2 regions of the Micromonospora sp. CPCC 206061 genome follow, and region 1 is predicted to be linked to the other one. Evidence: riboswitches for the same ligand, from Rfam matches in the RefSeq annotation. Region 1 holds a riboswitch; the other holds the start of a gene.
What was found. A riboswitch is a leader RNA that binds a small molecule or an ion and turns the genes downstream of it on or off. The one in region 1 is predicted to bind thiamine pyrophosphate.
Positions count from the first base shown of each region.

Region 2: it holds a riboswitch for thiamine pyrophosphate, as region 1 does, so the genes downstream of both, V6V89_RS17145 (ECF transporter S component) here and V6V89_RS02530 (thiamine phosphate synthase) in region 1, are expected to answer to the same signal.

Region 1 is NZ_JBAKHX010000002.1:43,259-49,109, forward strand. It holds gene V6V89_RS02520 (ABC-F family ATP-binding cassette domain-containing protein) at 1-672, shown strand, start outside; gene V6V89_RS02525 (copper resistance protein CopC) at 704-2,308, shown strand; TPP riboswitch at 2,422-2,530, shown strand; gene V6V89_RS02530 (thiamine phosphate synthase) at 2,524-3,126, shown strand; gene thiO (glycine oxidase ThiO) at 3,123-4,151, shown strand; gene thiS (sulfur carrier protein ThiS) at 4,148-4,348, shown strand; gene V6V89_RS02545 (thiazole synthase) at 4,351-5,121, shown strand; gene V6V89_RS02550 (thiamine phosphate synthase) at 5,118-5,729, shown strand; gene thiD (bifunctional hydroxymethylpyrimidine kinase/phosphomethylpyrimidine kinase) at 5,726-5,851, shown strand, end outside.
Region 2 is NZ_JBAKHX010000021.1:97,950-103,800, reverse strand. It holds gene V6V89_RS17155 (energy-coupling factor transporter transmembrane component T family protein) at 1-267, opposite strand, end outside; gene V6V89_RS17150 (ABC transporter ATP-binding protein) at 264-1,610, opposite strand; gene V6V89_RS17145 (ECF transporter S component) at 1,620-2,192, opposite strand; TPP riboswitch at 2,192-2,304, opposite strand; gene V6V89_RS17140 (permease) at 2,380-3,396, shown strand; gene V6V89_RS17135 (TIGR03943 family putative permease subunit) at 3,393-4,118, shown strand; gene V6V89_RS17130 (SIS domain-containing protein) at 4,126-4,875, shown strand; gene V6V89_RS17125 (DUF6328 family protein) at 4,912-5,397, shown strand; gene V6V89_RS17120 (acyl-CoA dehydrogenase family protein) at 5,437-5,851, shown strand, end outside.

The DNA of each region.
Region 1 (5,851 bases):
CCGTTGCCGCCCCGCGAGCAGGACATCCGCATGAAACTGCGCGGTGGGCGTACCGGTAAGCGGGCCGTGATGTGCGAGCAGCTCGAGCTCGACGGCCTCACCTACCCCTTCGACCTGGAGATCTGGTACGGCGACCGGGTGGCGGTCCTCGGCGCGAACGGCACCGGAAAGTCGCACTTCCTCCGGCTCATCGAAGCACCGTCCTCTGTGGTCCACTCCGGGGTGGCCCGGCTCGGTGCGAGAGTCCGTCCCGGCCACTTCTCGCAAACGCACGATCATCCTGAGCTGCTCGACAAGACGCTCGTGGAGGTGCTGTGGCGCGGCGACGACCACCGCGCCGGCATGGATCGGCACGGCGCGATGAAGTCGCTCAACCGGTATGACCTGGCGGGACAGGGCGACCAGAAGTTCGGCACGCTGTCGGGCGGGCAGCAGGCGCGCTTCCTGGTGCTCCTGCTGGAGCTCTCCGGCGCGACGCTGCTGCTGCTCGACGAGCCGACCGACAACCTCGACCTGGCGTCCGCCGAGGCGCTGGAGGAGGGGCTGAAGGCGTTCGAGGGCACCGTCATCGCGGTCACGCACGACCGGTGGTTCTGTCGCTCCTTCGACCGGTACGTGGTGTTTCAGAACGACGGCGAGGTCAAGGAGAGCGCCGAGCCCGCCTGGGATTGAACCTTTCCGGACGCGCATCCGAACTACAGGTATGCGTCGCTGGGTGCGGGCCCTGCTCGTAGGGGTGTTTCTCGCCCTCGTCATGCCCGCGACCCCGGCCAACGCCCACGCCGCGCTGGTCACGACCACTCCCACCCAGGGCGCGGTGATCGGCTCCTCGCCCACCGAGGTGCGGCTCACCTTCAACGAACCGGTCGGCATCATCCCCGGCAAGACCCAGGTGATCGCCCCCAACGGCAAGCGGATCAACGAGGGCGACCCGGTGGCGTCCAACGGCACCCTCACGATCGCCATCCGCAAGGCGGACCGGCCGCTCGGCACGTATCTGGTGAGCTATCGGGTGATCTCGGCGGACGGGCACCCGCTGGCCGGCGGCTTCATGTTCTCCGTGGGGGCGCCCTCGCAGTCGGCGCCCGAAGCGCCCGGCGACGACAAGGCCGTGACGGTGCTGCTCGGCGTCGCGAAATACCTCGGGTACGTAGGCCTGACGTTGGTGGTCGGCCCGATCCTCATGCTGGCCGTGCTGTGGCCACGCCGGCTGTCCACGCGAGGCCCGCTCCGGCTGGTCCGGATCGGACTGGCGACGCTGGCGGTGACGACGCTGGCGTCGCTGTGGCTCCAGGTGCCGTACCTGTCCGGCGCCGGCCCGTTCGAGGTGTCCGGAGTCGAGCTGCGCCAGGTGCTGGCAAGCACGGTCGGGCTGGCTCTGGTGGTCCGCTTGGCGGTGATCGCGGCGGTGTGGCTGCTGGTCCGTGCCCGTCCCGGGCGACGTCGTGGTCTTCTTCTCGGCGCGCTCGGCGCCGGCGCCCTGCTGACCTGGCCGCTCGCCGGCCACCCGGCCGCCTCGCCAATCCCGCCCGTCTCCGCGCTCGCCGACGTCCTGCACCTCGCCGCGATGTCTGTCTGGCTCGGCGGCCTGGTGGTGCTCGTCGGCTTCCTACTGCGCCGCGCCGACCCGCGCGAGCTGCACGTCATCCTGCCCGTGTGGTCGCGGTGGGCCGCGGTCGCGATCCTCTGGCTCGTCGGCGGCGGCGCCGTACAGGCCCTGATCGAGCTGGGTGGGCTCGGTGCGCTCACCGACACCGACTATGGCCGGCTCGTACTGCTCAAGGTCGGCCTCCTCGGCGTGATCCTCGGCGTCGCCTACTTCTCCCGCCGGCTCGTGCTGCGGCGCGGTGCGCCGGGACGGCTGCGCCGGCTGGTCGGCGCCGAGCTCGGCATGACCGCGATCGTGCTGGCGGCCAGCTCACTCCTGGTGCAGACCACGCCCGGCCGCTCGGCGAACGTGGAGGCGGCGGCGGTGGCTGAGGCGCGCGGCTTCTCGACGACGCTGAGCAGCCAGGTCTTCTCCGTGCAGTTCGAGATCTTTCCGGTGCAGGTCGGCGAGAACAACACACTGCACGCGTTCGTCTACACGCCCGAGGGAAAGCCGGTCGACGTGGCGGAGTGGAAGGTCAGCACGGCCCTGCCCGAGAAGGGCGTCGAACCGTTCGACAACCCGATCGCGACGATCCGCGGTAACCAGGGGATCGGTGCGGTGACGTTTCCGTTCCCCGGCGAATGGCAGCTCACCTTGACCATCCGCGTATCCGACATCGACCAGGCCACGGTAAAGACCACAGTCCCCGTCCCCTGACCTGTCGCGGTCCTGGCGGGAGCACTTCGGCCCGGTGCCCGCGATCGTCCGCTGAATCGAGTGGCGCAGATCCCCTTTACGGGGGCGTGACGCGGCCCTTACTGTGAGGGCAGGAGTGACCCACGGGAGCCCGGTGCACCGGGCTGAGAGGGGGGCATGCAGCCCCCGACCGTCGAACCTGATCCGGGTAATGCCGGCGCAGGGAGGAGTGCCGCATGCCGTTCCCTCGGCTCCACCTCATCACCGATTCGCTCGCGGTCGCGCGGGCGGCCATCGACGCCGCGGGGCCCGAGCTGGCCGTACAGGTGCGGGTCGAAGACGACGTCGACGACCGGGCCGCGTACGAGCTGGCCGCAAAGGCCGTCGAGCTGTGTGCCGGTGCCGGAGCGTTATGCCTGGTCAATGACCGGTTGCATGTCGGGCTCGCGGTCGGGGCCGGTGGCGGGCACGTGGGCGCGCTCGACCTGCCGGTCGACGCGGCCCGCCGGGTGCTCGGGCCGGGCGCCGTGCTCGGCGCGACGGCCCGCGATCCTGACGCGGCGAGGCAGGCGGTCGCCGCTGGGGCCACGTATCTGGGCGTCGGGCCCGCGTATGCGACGTCCACAAAGGACGGGCTGCCGCCGCCGATCGGTCCGGCAGGAGTCGCCGCCGTGGCCGCCGCCGTCGACGTACCCGTCATAGCGATCGCCGGAGTCACCGCCGCCCGGGTACCCGAACTCCGCGAAAGCGGCGCGTACGGCGTCGCGGTGATCGGCGCGATCGGCCGCGCACCCGACCCCACCGCCGCAACGATCGAGCTGCTGAAAGCCCTCTCGTGACACCCGATGTGGAGGTCGTGGGCGCAGGCCCGATCGGCCTCGCCATCGCGTGGCGGTGTACGCAGCGCGGCCTGACCGTGCGGGTCGTCGACGACGGCCAGCCGGGTGCCGCGCACGCCGCCGCCGGGATGCTTTCGCCGGTCGCCGAGGCGTACTTCGGTGAAGAGGCGCTCACCGGGCTGCTCGTGGAGTCGGCGAAACGGTGGCCCGCGTTCGCCGCCGAGCTGGGCGACGTGGGGTATCGCGACGACGGCACCCTGGTAGTCGCGCTGACCGGCGACGACCTGGCCGAGGCGGAGCGCCTGCGCGCATACCAGGCGGGGCTCGGCCTGCCCATCGACCGGCTGCGCCCCAGCGAGCTGCGGGATCGCGAGCCACGCCTCTCGCCGCGGGTCCGCGGCGGCGCCTTCGCCGCCGGCGATCACCAGGTCGACCCGCGCAAGCTGGTGCCCGCCCTACGCCGCGCCGCTATCGCGGCGGGCGTGACCATCGCCGCCGAGCGTGGGCTCGCTCGGGTCACGGTCATCGCCGCAGGGTGCGGGTCCGCGGCGCTCGCTGGGGTGCCGGTCCGGGCGGTCAAGGGCCAGATCCTCCGGCTCCGCGCGCCCGATCACGGTCCGCCGGGCTTCCGGCACGTGATCAGGGGGTACGCGGACAGCCGCCACGTCTATCTCGTGCCGCGTGCCGAAGGGGAGGTCGTGGTCGGTGCGACCGTCGAGGAGCGCACGGACTCGGCGGTGACCGCTGGTGCGGTGCTCGACCTGCTGCGCGCCGCGGCCGACCTGGTGCCGGACATCGCCGAGTACCACCTGGTGGAGGCGCTCGCCGGGCACCGGCCGGGTACCCCGGACAACGCGCCGATCCTCGGACCGCTCGACGGCCGGCCCGGCGTCGTGGTGGCCACCGGTCACCACCGCCACGGGATCGTCCTGACCCCGATCACCGCTGACCTGATCGCCGACCTGGTCGAAAAGGGCGTGCCCGACCCGATGTTGGCGCCGTTCACCCCAGCGAGGTTCACATGAACGTTGTGCTCAACGGCACCGCACACGTCCTGCCCGACGGGGCGACCGTGGCCGAGGCGGTCGCCGTCGCCACCGACCGTACGAGGGGTGTCGCCGTCGCCGTCAACGGCGAGGTGGTACCGCGTACCGGCTGGCCCGGCGCGGTGCTGCGCGACGGCGACCAGATCGAGGTCCTGACCGCCGCCCAGGGAGGTTGACCATGTCGTTGACGATCGCGGGTGAGTCGTTCGGATCGCGCCTGATCCTCGGCACCGGCGGGGCGTCATCGCTCGCCGCGCTGGAAGAGGCGATCACAGCGAGCGGGACAGAACTGGTGACGGTGGCCCTGCGCCGGATCGACACGGCGGCCACGATGGGCGGCGGCCTCCTCGACCTGCTCGGCCGCTGCGGGGTACGGCTGCTGCCGAACACCGCCGGCTGTTACACCGCCACCGAGGCGGTCAAGGTGGCGCACCTGGCGCGCGACGCGTTCGAGACGTCCTGGGTCAAGCTCGAGGTGATCGGTGACGAGCGGACGCTCCTGCCAGACGGTGTCGAGCTGATCCGCGCCGCCGAAGAGCTGGTCTCGGATGGGTTCACCGTGCTGCCGTACACCACGGACGACCCGATCCTGGCGCGCCGGCTGGCCGATGTCGGCTGCGCCGCGGTCATGCCGGCGGGCGCGCCGATCGGATCCGGGCTCGGCATCACCAACCCGCACCACATCACGCTGATCAGGCAGAGCGTCGAGGTGCCGGTGATCCTCGACGCCGGGATCGGCACGGCTTCCGACGCCGCGCTGGCGATGGAGCTGGGCTGCGACGGCGTACTGCTCGCCAGCGCGGTCACCCGCGCGGCCGACCCGGGGCGCATGGCGGCGGCGATGCGGCACGCGGTCGAGGCGGGCTGGCTGGCGGCGGGCGCCGGCCGCATCCCGAGACGCTTCCACGCATTGGCGTCCACGCCCGACGAAGGGCGGCCGGACCTGTGAGGGGCGTTGTCGTCCTGACAGATCGGCGGCAGGCGACGCGGCCGCTGGTGCCCCTTGTCGAGTCGGCAGTGGAAGGCGGTGCGCGGTACGTCGTACTCAGGGAAAAAGATCTGCCGCGTGAGGAGCGTGCGGCGCTGGCGGCGGCGCTGCGGTCTGTGCTCGCGCCGATCGGAGGCCGGCTCGTCGTCGCGGGCCCGGACCCGCTCGGCGGCGATGCCGTGCACCTGACGTCCGGCGGCCCGTACCCGCCGCCCGAGCTGGCGCTGGTGGGCCGCTCCTGCCACGACGCGGCGGAGTTGGAGCGGCTGACCACCGAGCACTACGCGATGGTGTCGCCGGTCTTCCCGACGGCATCGAAGCCCGGGTACGGCCCGCCGCTGGGCATCGGCGGCCTTGCGCGTCTGGTCGCGCGCAGCCCGGTGCCGGTGCTCGCGCTCGGCGGGGTGACGCCGCAGACCGCGCGGGACTGCATCGCCGCAGGTGCGGCGGGTGTGGCGGTCATGGGCACGGTCATGCGGGCGGACGACCCCGCACACGTGGTCCGGGGCCTGGTGAGTGCGACGAAGTCCGTCGGACCTTTCGCCGCCCGGGGTGGGGTGAGGTCATGACACCACCGATCGCCCTCACGGTCGCCGGTTCCGACTCGGGCGCCGGGGCGGGCATCCAGGCCGACCTGAAGGTCTTCGCCGCGCTGCGGGTGTATGGCACGTGCGTGGTCACGGCGGTGACC
Region 2 (5,851 bases), on a different contig from region 1:
CGGGCCGATGTCGAAAAGCCGGTCACCGCTGCGGTCGGCCGCGAACAGCACGATCGTCACCACCACGCCGAGAGCGCTCAGTAGCAGCGGCCACGCGCGCCGGGCCAGTGTGCGGTAGCTCAGCCCGAACAGCGGGACCACCGCCAATTCGATCCCGATCGCGATGGCAGGGGTCAGCGGGTCGAGCGTCACGACGAGCGCGAGTGTGAAGACCAGTGCCGCGGCCAGCTTGGCGACTGGGTTGCGGCGCGCGAGTATCCCGTTCATAACGTCACCGTGCGGTCGGCGAGGGCCTCGACGAAGTCGCGGTCGTGGGTGACGGCGACGACGCCGTGGCCGGCGTCGCGCAGGTCGGCCAGCAGGTCGACCAGCTCGATCCACGTGCGCCGGTCCTGGCCGAACGTGGGCTCGTCCAGAATCAGCAGGCGTGGCGCCGCCGCCAGCGCCGTCGCGACGCTCAGCCGCCGCGCCTCGCCACCTGACAAGGTGTACGGGTTGGCACCGGCCAGCCGGTCCAAATGCAACCGTCCCAATAGTACGTCCACAGTGGATGGATCGGCGCCGATGGCGAGTTCGTCGCGGACCCGTGCGGTGACGAACTGGTGCTCGGGATCCTGGAAGACCGAACCGATCCGCCGTGCCAGTGCGCGCGCCCGCCAGCGGTGCGGGGGAGTTGCCGCCTCGCTGCCGGCCAACGCCTCGGTCGCGCGCACCCGGCCCTCGGTGGGCTTGAGAAGGCCACCCAATATGAGGGCCAATGTGGACTTGCCGGCGCCGTTCGGCCCGAGGACCGCGAGCGCCTCGTTCTCCAGTACCGTCAGATCGGTGGCGGCCAAGCGATCGCGAAGGGCGACCTTTTCCGCGCACAGCAGCGCCTTTCCCGGCGCGCGGACGGCGCGCCGCGGCGGCACTGGATGGCCCGGCACCCACACACCCGCTTCGGCGAGCCGGTCGCCGTGCTCTGCGAACACCTTCTCGGGGGGGCCGTCCGCGCGCACGCCGCCGCCCGGCTCCAGCACGACGACCCGGTCGACGAGCGGCAGCGCCTCGGCGACCCGGTGCTCGACGAGGATCAGCGTGCTGTCGGGGTCGAGGGCCCGGGCAAGCGCGCCGCGCACAAGGTCGGCGCCTTCGGGGTCGAGGTTGGCGGTGGGCTCGTCGAGCAGCAGCACGTCGGGGCGGAGCGCGAGGGCGCCGGCGAGCGCGAGGCGCTGCTGTTCGCCGCCGGACAGGGCCGCGGTGGGGCGGTCTCGGCCATAGGGGAAGCCGACCCGCCGCAGCGCCTCGTCGACGCGCGGCCAGATCTGGTCCGGCGGTACGCCGAGGTTTTCGGGCCCGAACGCCACGTCATCGCCGGAGCGCGCCATGACGAGCTGCGTCTCGGGGTCCTGGAAGAGGATGCCGGCCCGCCCGTCGACGTCGACGGTGCCTTCGCGTTCACCGGAGTCGGCGGCGAGCAGGCCGGCGAGCGCGGCGAGCAGCGTGCTCTTGCCGGCGCCCGAGGGCCCGAGCAGGAGCACCCGCTCGCCGCGCTCGACCCGCAGGTCGAGGTCGCGCAGCGCCCACCGTTTCCGGCCGGCGTGCCGCCACCCGAACGCGCTGAGCTTGATCACCCGTGCCTAGACCGTGACGCGGTCGCGGCCCGCGGGGAAGCGGTCCAGCACGCCGGTCTGCGCCAGCGCGCGGGTCAGCGCCCAGGCGCCGCCACCGGCGATGACCGCGGAGCTGAGCACGACGAGCGCGCCGTACGCCCACTTCCAGCCCGTCGAGGTGTCGGGGTAGTAGTTGATGAGGTCGAGGAGCGTGGCCGCGCCACCGGCCAGCGCGCCGCCGACGATCGCGGTCGGCAGGCGCCACTGCCGGTATCCGGTGGCGGCGAACGCGAACTCGCCGGCCGCCCCCTGGAACAGGCCGTACAGCACGGTGAGCAGGCCCCACGGCGAGCCGAGGAGCGTGGAGACGAGGGCGGCGACCAGCTCGGTGAAGATGCCGGCGCCCGGCTTGCGGATGACCAGCGGGCCAAGTACCGCGGGCAGCAGCCAGACGCCGTAGATGAGCGCGCGGCCCGGCAGCGGTATGGCGTTGGCCGGGCCTTCCCAGAGCAGACCCCAGGCCCAGAAGATCACGCCGAACGCGACGCCGAGCACGGCAGCGACGACGATGTCGACGGTGCGCCATCGAGTAGGTGACATGTAACGTCCTCCGGACTCCCTGCGCTGGCATTACCCAGATCAGGTTCGAGGGTCTGCGTGCCGCGTCATCGCGGCCGCACTCTCAGCGCTGTGCGCTCCCCTGTCGGTTGTTCTCATCAACGTTACACCGCAGGCCACGTGCGTTACTCTGGGGCGGCCCGTCGCCTGTGAAAGGGATCGTCCTGTCGTGACCGCTGTCGACCCCGGGACCGCGCAGGAGACGCACGACTCTCCGCCGCCGCGACGGCTGTTTGGCGACCGCATCGGCTCGGTCGAGGTGCTCGCGGTCCTGCTCGTCCTGCTGGTGCTCTTCCGTAACCCGCTGGCGGACGCGATCTCCAACCCCCGGCTGCAGACCTGGACCACGGTGTTCGTCTCCGTGATGGTGCAGGCCGTGCCGTTCCTGGTCTTCGGCGTCGCACTGTCGGCCGTGATCGCGGTGTACGTCCCTCGCTCGTTCTGGTCCAAGGCGCTCCCCAAACACCCGGCTCTCGCAGTCCCCGTAGCGAGCGGCGCGGGCATGATCCTGCCCGGCTGCGAGTGCGGCGCGGTGCCGATCGCCGGGTCGCTGATCCGCCGTGGGGTCACCCCGGCGGCGGCGCTGGCGTTCCTGCTGGCCGCGCCCGCTATCAACCCGATCGTGCTCGCCGCGACGGCGGTCGCGTTTCCCAACAACCCGGAGATGGTCGTCGGCCGGGGCGTCGCCAGTCTCATCGTCGCCATGATCATGGGCTGGCTGTGGCTGAGGCTCGGCCGCGCCGAGTGGATCCGCCTGCCCCATAGGCCCGACCTCGACGGGGTGCCGCGCGGGCAGGCGTTCTGGGCGGCGGTCCGGCACGACGTGGTGCACGCGGGCGGGTTCCTGGTGGTGGGTGCGATGGCGGCCGCGACCATCAACGTCGTGGTGCCCGAGCGGTGGCTCCAGACGCTCGCTGACAACCCGATTCTTTCGATCATCGCGCTGGCGGTACTGGCCGTGCTGCTGTCGATCTGCTCGGAGGCTGACGCGTTCGTGGCGGCGTCCCTGTCGCAGTTCTCGCTGACCTCCCGGCTGGTGTTCCTGGTCGTGGGCCCGATGGTCGACCTCAAGCTGATCTCGATGCAGGCCGGGGTGTTCGGGCGGCGGTTCGCCTTCCGGTTCGCCCCGACGACGTTCGCGGTGTGCGTCCTGATCGCCGTGGCGGTAGGGGCGGTGCTGCTGTGAACAGACAGGCGCAGGCGGTCGTGATGCTGCTGTTCGGCGGCGCGGTGGTGAAGGCCAGCGTCACCGACATGTACCTCCGGTACGTCAAGGAGGGACTGCGGCCGTTCCTGATCGCGGCGGGCGTGCTGCTGATCGCAGCGGCCGTGATGACGCTCTTCTACGACCTGCGAAAGCCGGCTGCAAGCGGTCACGACCACGACCATGGCGACGGTAAGCCGCACCGCGAGCCGCGAGTTGGCTGGTTCTTGATCCTGCCCGTGCTCGGCCTGCTGCTCGTGGCCCCGCCGGCCCTCGGCTCGTACGCGGCCGGCCAGGCGGGTACGGCGCTGTCCAACCAGCAGCAGATGTCCGACTACCCGCCGCTTCCCGAGGGTGATCCGGCGCCGATCACCGTGCTCGACTACGCGTCGCGGGCGGTCTTCGACAAGGGCGCCTCGATCGGTGACCGCCGGGTGCAGCTCACCGGCTTCATCGCGCAGGGCGCCGATGGCCAGCCGATCCTCGCGCGCATAATCCTGTCCTGCTGCGCCGCAGACGGCCGGCCGATCAAGGTGGGCATGTCGGGTGACGCGCCCAGCGGTCTGGCGACCGACACCTGGGTCGAGGTCGTCGGCACGTACACCGACCGCACCGCCACCGACCCCGTGAACGACGACTCCATCCCGTTCATCGAGGTCGAGTCGTGGCGGCAGATCGATCCGCCGAAGCAGCAGTACGAGTAGGGCATAGATGAGTTTGAGTGCCGACGGCTACCTGAAGATCGTCACCGAGACCATCGACCGGGTCGCCAGCGGCCAGCGCGACGAGGTGGGCCGTGCCGCCGACCTGATCGTGGCGGCGTTGCGCACGGACGGCGTGGTGCAGGCGTTCGGCACCGGGCACTCCGAGGCCCTGGCGATGGAGATCGCCGGACGGGCCGGCGGCCTCGTGCCCACCAACCGGATCGCGCTGCGCGACCTGGTGCTGAGGGGCGGCGAGCCGGCAAGCATCCTCAGCCCGTTCCTGGAGCGCGACCTCACGGTGGCGCACAAGCTGTACGCGCTGGCGCCCATCGAGCCAGCTGACGTCTTCGTGCTGGCGTCGAACTCCGGCGTCAACGGGGCGATGGTGGAGTTCGCGATCCTCGTCAAGGAGCGCGGACACGGCCTGATCGCGATCACGTCGCGGGAGCACTCGGAGCGCGTGCAGTCCCGTCATCCGTCGGGCCGCAAGCTCGCAGACGTGGCCGACGTGGTGCTCGACAACGGCGCGCCGTACGGTGACGCGACCCTGCCGCTGCCCGGTGGCGGCGCGGTGGGCGCGGTCTCGTCGATCACCGCCGCGCTGCTCGCCCAGCAGGTCGTGGTCGAGGTGGTGCGGCGGCTGGTCGAGGCGGGGGAGCGGCCTCCGGTGTACCTGTCGGCGAACATCCCCGGCGGCGACGACCACAACACCGCGTTGGAGGCCCGGTACGCGGGGCGCATCCGCCGCGGCGGATAGTTTGATCATCGCCGTTTTCGGGCAGATCTCTGGATCGTGGAGGAGGAGACCGAAAAACAGCGCTGGGACCGTAACTTCGCCGATCTGCTGCAGGAGTTGCGTGTCGCGCAGACCGGAGTGCAGATCCTCTTCGCCTTCCTGCTGATACTGCCGTTCAGCGCGGAGTTTCCGAAGGCGAGCGGTTTCCAGCGGGATGTGTACATCGTCGCGCTGCTCGCCGCGGCTGGCTCGGCAGCGCTGATCATCTCGCCGGTGGCGTTTCACCGGGCGCTCTTCCGGCTCGGCCGCAAGCCGGAGCTGGTGCGCTTCGCACACAGCATGGCGACCGGCGGGTTGGCCTTCACCCTGGTGGCGATGGTGGCCTCGGTTCTGCTGATCACCGACTTCCTGCTGGCCCGCCCGATCGCGCTGATACTCAGCGGGGCGACCGCGCTGTGGTTCCTCACATTCTGGGCGTTCCTTCCGTTCCTGCGCCGGAACTGGACCGATGAACCCCTACCACACGGTAATACTCGCCGGTAGCGTGGGACACGTCACAGCACTGGGGCAAGGGGGTACGCCGTGACCGGGACAAACGTTTCGGAAAAGCAGGCCCGTCAGGTCGCCGAGGCGGCTCGCGAGTCGGACTGGCGCAAGCCGAGCTTCGGCAAGGAGCTCTTTCTCGGCCGATTTCGCCTCGACCTGATCGATCCGTGGCCGGAGCCGGAGCCCGAGCCCGATTTCCTCGGCAAGCTCGACGCCTACGTGCGCTCCGAAGTGGACGGCGCCCGCATCGAGCGGGAGGCGCGTATCCCCGACGAGGTCTTCCAGGGCCTCGCCGCACTCGGCGCCTTCGGCATGAAGATCGACAAGGAGTACGGCGGGCTCGGCCTCTCCCACCTGCACTACTGCAAGGCGCTGACGCTCGTCGGCTCCGTGAACCCGTCGATCGGCGCGCTGCTCTCCGCACATCAGTCCATCGGCGTGCCGCAGCCGC